One region of the Sporofaciens sp. JLR.KK001 genome, then DNA from elsewhere that is predicted to be linked to it. Evidence: a T-box and tRNA genes for the amino acid it is inferred to sense, from the RefSeq annotation. Region 1 holds a T-box; the other holds one or more tRNA genes.
What was found. The T-box of region 1 lies ahead of tyrS (tyrosine--tRNA ligase). A T-box ahead of a tRNA ligase gene usually reads a tRNA of that ligase, here a tRNA-Tyr.
Positions count from the first base shown of each region.

Region 2: it encodes a tRNA-Tyr, which carries the amino acid that the T-box ahead of tyrS (tyrosine--tRNA ligase) is inferred to sense. The anticodon was not compared.

Region 1 is NZ_JAYMNO010000001.1:4,760,358-4,762,811, forward strand. It holds gene VSQ62_RS24205 (alpha-amylase family glycosyl hydrolase) at 1-178, shown strand, start outside; gene tyrS (tyrosine--tRNA ligase) at 237-1,460, opposite strand; T-box leader at 1,605-1,874, opposite strand; gene VSQ62_RS24215 (sensor histidine kinase) at 1,992-2,454, opposite strand, start outside.
Region 2 is NZ_JAYMNO010000002.1:915,490-917,943, reverse strand. It holds rRNA gene VSQ62_RS29610 (23S ribosomal RNA) at 1-1,305, shown strand, start outside; tRNA gene VSQ62_RS29605 (tRNA-Asp) at 1,378-1,451, shown strand; tRNA gene VSQ62_RS29600 (tRNA-Val) at 1,458-1,530, shown strand; tRNA gene VSQ62_RS29595 (tRNA-Tyr) at 1,540-1,621, shown strand; tRNA gene VSQ62_RS29590 (tRNA-Thr) at 1,700-1,772, shown strand; tRNA gene VSQ62_RS29585 (tRNA-Met) at 1,803-1,876, shown strand; tRNA gene VSQ62_RS29580 (tRNA-Phe) at 1,880-1,952, shown strand; tRNA gene VSQ62_RS29575 (tRNA-Lys) at 1,977-2,049, shown strand.

The sequences.
Region 1 (2,454 bases):
ACGCCGCTCTAACGATGAATGCGTCATGATCGCGATCAACGCGTCAGATTCTCCTTACACGGCGCGCCATCAGGATCTTAACGGCAATGCGCTGGATCTGCTGACCGAAGAGAAAGTAACCATGAACGGAAGTCTGGAACTGCCTGCCTACAGCGTACAATACTTAAAAGTAATGTAACGGTTATCAATAGGGCCGCCGATTTAACGATGATATCGTCATTCGGCAGCCCCTTTTATTATTTCATGACTATTTTCTTAAAATTCTTCTTTCCCTTCTTCAGCACGATTCCTTCGCCGCCAAGCCTGTCGCCTGTGAATTCTGTATAGATATCCGTAAGCTTCTCCCCGTCTGCCGATACGCCTCCCTGGGTGACCGCACGACGCGCCTCGGATTTGCTTGGAACTAAGCCCGCCTTCACCAGCATCGTCAGGATATCGATCTTACCGTCCGTAAGGTCCGCTGCCGTCAGTTCAACGCAAGGCATATCCACCGCCGCCCCCTGGCTGAACAGCGCCTTCGCTGCAGCGAGCGCTTTCTTGGCCTCTTCCTCGCCGTGAACCATCTTGGTCAACTCGAATGCAAGGATCTCTTTGGCTGTGTTGAGCTGCGCCCCTTCCCAAGAATCCATCTTATCGATCTCCTCAAGCGGAAGGAATGTCAGCATACGGATACATTTCAGTACGTCTGCATCTGCAACATTTCTCCAATACTGATAGAACTCGAACGGAGTCGTCTTCTCCGGATCAAGCCATACCGCGCCCTTCTGGGTCTTCCCCATCTTCTTCCCTTCGGAATTCAGCAGCAGCGTGATCGTCATTGCGCTTGCGTTCTTGCCAAGCTTACGGCGGATCAGCTCTGTTCCCCCTAACATATTGCTCCACTGATCGTCGCCGCCAAACTGCAGGTTACAGCCGTATTTCTGGAACAATGCATAGAAGTCGTAGCTCTGCATGATCATGTAATTGAATTCAAGGAAGCTAAGTCCCTTCTCCATTCTCTGCTTGTAGCACTCTGCCGTCAGCATCCTGTTCACGCTGAAATGCGCGCCTACCTCCCGCAGCACCTCGATGTAATTCAGATCCTTAAGCCAGTCCGCATTGTTGACCATCAGCGCTTTTCCTTCTGACAAATCAATAAAACGGCTCATCTGCTTCTTGAAGCAGTCGCAGTTATGCTGTATCGTCTCCTCCGTCATCATCTGGCGCATATCCGTTCTGCCGGAAGGATCCCCGATCATCGCCGTCCCGCCTCCGATCAGGGCGATCGGTTTATTCCCCGCCTCCTGAAGACGCTTCATCAGGCACAATGCCATAAAGTGCCCCACATGAAGGCTGTCTGCCGTCGGATCAAATCCGATGTAGAAGGTTGCCTTGCCGTTATTGATCAGCTCTCTGATCTCCTCCTCGTCTGTCACCTGCGCGATCAGACCTCTTGCCTGTAATTCTTCATAAATTCCCATAATCCATGTATCTCCTCTCTTTTACTTTCACGTAACAACGAGCCGAATTGGAGTCAAAGACCCCGCGGCAGTCGCCAAATGCGCATGCAAGCATGCCCGCTTGGCTCGTTGCTCGCGGGAATAAAAAAAACGCCCTTATCATAAGATAAGGACGGATCATTCCCGTGGTACCACCTTGATTCACCGGTCACTCGCATCACCGGTCTTAGTAAGCCGCAGATCACGGCCCTGCATGTTAACGTATGCCCTACGTCACAGCCTACTCGCTTGCTTCCGTCTTCTAATCCCCGGCGCACGCTTTCGGTGTGCAGCTCCAAGATGTATTCATGATCCATTCCTTCATGCGCCTCTCATCAGCCGGCGGCTTTCTGTATGGGTGTATAGATCACTACTTTTTCTTTTCAAAGCCTTTTCACATATGCGATATATGTTTGAATAGAATCCTACCGCATTTATCAAACTTTGTCAAGACAGATTTTTGTTAAAATATTTTATTATATTTTATGAAATATCTCAGGCAGTCAGATCATCCTATGTCTTATAAAAGCGTATCCGAAACTGCCCGCCGCCTTTTGCCGCATTCTGTGCCTGGATCACCGCATTCTCCCGCGCAAGTATCATCTGAGCCAGCGCAAGCCCGATTCCGAAGCTGTCTGTTCCGGCATTCTCTCCCCGATAGAACCGCTCGAACAGATGAGGCAGGTCTTCCTTGGGGATCCCCGGTCCCGAGTCCGTGATCACTATCTCCGTATAGAGCGGATTCTCATCACAGCCAATAGACAGGCTTCCTCCGTCCGGCGTATACTCTAACCCGTTCTTGATCACATTCTGGACTGCCTCCAGCGTCCATGCATAGTCTCCAGTGAATCTCTTGCCTTCTGCTCCGGTGACATACAATCTCTTGTCATGCACCTCCATGGCGATCTCGAAGGGCAGGATCGCCTCTCTTAAGAACCTGTCCATACAGATGGTCTCCTTTTGCAGCACGATGCTC
Region 2 (2,454 bases), on a different contig from region 1:
ATGCGTCGAGAAAAGCCGCTATCGTTCTTATTGTGCCCGTACCGTAAACCGACACAGGTGGATGAGGAGAGAATCCTAAGGCCGACGGGAGAAGCATTGTCAAGGAACTCGGCAAAAAGACTCCGTAACTTCGGGAGAAGGAGTGCCAGGTAAGACTGGCCGCAGAGAATAGGCCCAAGCAACTGTTTAGCAAAAACACAGGTCTGTGCGAAACCGAAAGGTGAAGTATACGGGCTGACGCCTGCCCGGTGCTGGAAGGTTAAGAGGAGAGGTTAGCGAAAGCGAAGCTTAGAATTGAAGCCCCAGTAAACGGCGGCCGTAACTATAACGGTCCTAAGGTAGCGAAATTCCTTGTCGGGTAAGTTCCGACCCGCACGAAAGGCGTAATGATTTGGGCACTGTCTCGACAATGCACCCGGTGAAATTGAAGTACCAGTGAAGATGCTGGTTACCCGCGCCAGGACGGAAAGACCCCATGGAGCTTTACTCCAGCTTGATACTGGGATTCGGTATTGCATGTACAGGATAGGTGGGAGGCAGAGAAGTGGTGACGCCAGTTGCCATGGAGCCGCTGTTGGGATACCACCCTTGCAGTATTGGATTTCTAACCAGAGGCCGTAAGCCGGCCTGGGGACAATGTCAGGTGGGGAGTTTGACTGGGGCGGTCGCCTCCGAAAGGGTATCGGAGGCGCTCAAAGGTTCCCTCAGAATGGACGGAAACCATTCGGAGAGCGCAAAGGCAGAAGGGAGCTTGACTGCGACACCGACGGGTGGGGCAGGTACGAAAGTAGGACTTAGTGATCCGGTGGTATAAAGTGGGATTGCCATCGCTCAACGGATAAAAGCTACCCTGGGGATAACAGGCTTATCACTCCCAAGAGTTCACATCGACGGAGTGGTTTGGCACCTCGATGTCGGCTCATCGCATCCTGGGGCTGAAGTAGGTCCCAAGGGTTGGGCTGTTCGCCCATTAAAGCGGTACGCGAGCTGGGTTCAGAACGTCGTGAGACAGTTCGGTCCCTATCCGGCGTGGGCGTAGGATATTTGAGAGGAGCTGTCCTTAGTACGAGAGGACCGGGATGGACTGGCCGCTGGTGTATCTGTTGACTTATCAAGGTCATGGCAGAGTAGCCAAGCCGGGAGGGGATAAACGCTGAAGGCATCTAAGCGTGAAGCCCCCCTCAAGATGAGATATCCCAACGCAAGTTGTAAGACCCCTTGAAGACGACAAGGTAGATAGGGCGGAGGTGGAAGTGCAGTAATGTATGGAGCTGACCGCAACTAATCGGTCGAGGGCATGACCAAAGCGGAGATAGGTAAGAGGATGAATAAGATTTCTTGTATGCAGTTTTGAAGGTATATGAATACCTTTTATATGGCCCAGTGGCTCAGTTGGTTAGAGCGCCGCCCTGTCACGGCGGAGGTCGAGAGTTCGAGTCTCTTCTGGGTCGTTATATGGGATCTTAGCTCAGCTGGGAGAGCATCTGCCTTACAAGCAGAGGGTCATAGGTTCGAGCCCTATAGGTCCCATATATATTTGGATGGGTTCCCGAGTGGCCAAAGGGGGCAGACTGTAAATCTGTTGGCAACGCCTTCGAAGGTTCGAATCCTTCCCCATCCATTGGTGGCAAAGTGTGAATCGTTTGCTAAAACCAAAACGGTTCGAATCCTTTCCCATCTTAAGTCTATGATAATACGTGCCGATGTGGCTCAATTGGCAGAGCAGCTGATTTGTAATCAGCAGGTTATCGGTTCGAGTCCGATCATCGGCTTGGCTTCGTAAGAAGCAAATAATAGAATATCGCGGGGTGGAGCAGTCTGGAAGCTCGTCGGGCTCATAACCCGAAGGTCGTAGGTTCAAATCCTGCCCCCGCAATCCGCCCAGATAGCTCAGTTGGTAGAGCAGAGGACTGAAAATCCTCGTGTCGCTGGTTCGATTCCGGCTCTGGGCATTTTGTTTACTCAAATTATGATATGGGTGTGTAGCTCAGTTGGTAGAGCACTTGACTTTTAATCAAGTTGTCCCGGGTTCGAACCCCGGCACGCTCAGTGAAAGAAATAGCCCAGAAACGTAGATTTTAAGCGGTTTCTGGGCTGTTTCAGTGTTTGTTTCAATTCTTATTAATTCCTTTATTTTTTCATAGCAATATTATAGCTTTTCCAGGGCTACTATAGCAAAATTATAGCAGATCATAGTGCGATTGCACTGTTTATTTTTTCATGTACAGCTTCTTTCTTTTGTAAGCGATGAATAACCTACCGGTTTTACATATTCTAAAATCTGTGGGAAATCTTTTTGACTGACAAGTGAATGACGTGATTCAAGATTTGTTTATAATCAAGTTCTTAATGAACCGAAGTATATAAGAATTATAAGTTCAAAACTGGAAAGGTTCATAGAATCCTGGAACTATAAGCGAATACAGCTTTTATCAACGATTGTTTTTTCATCAC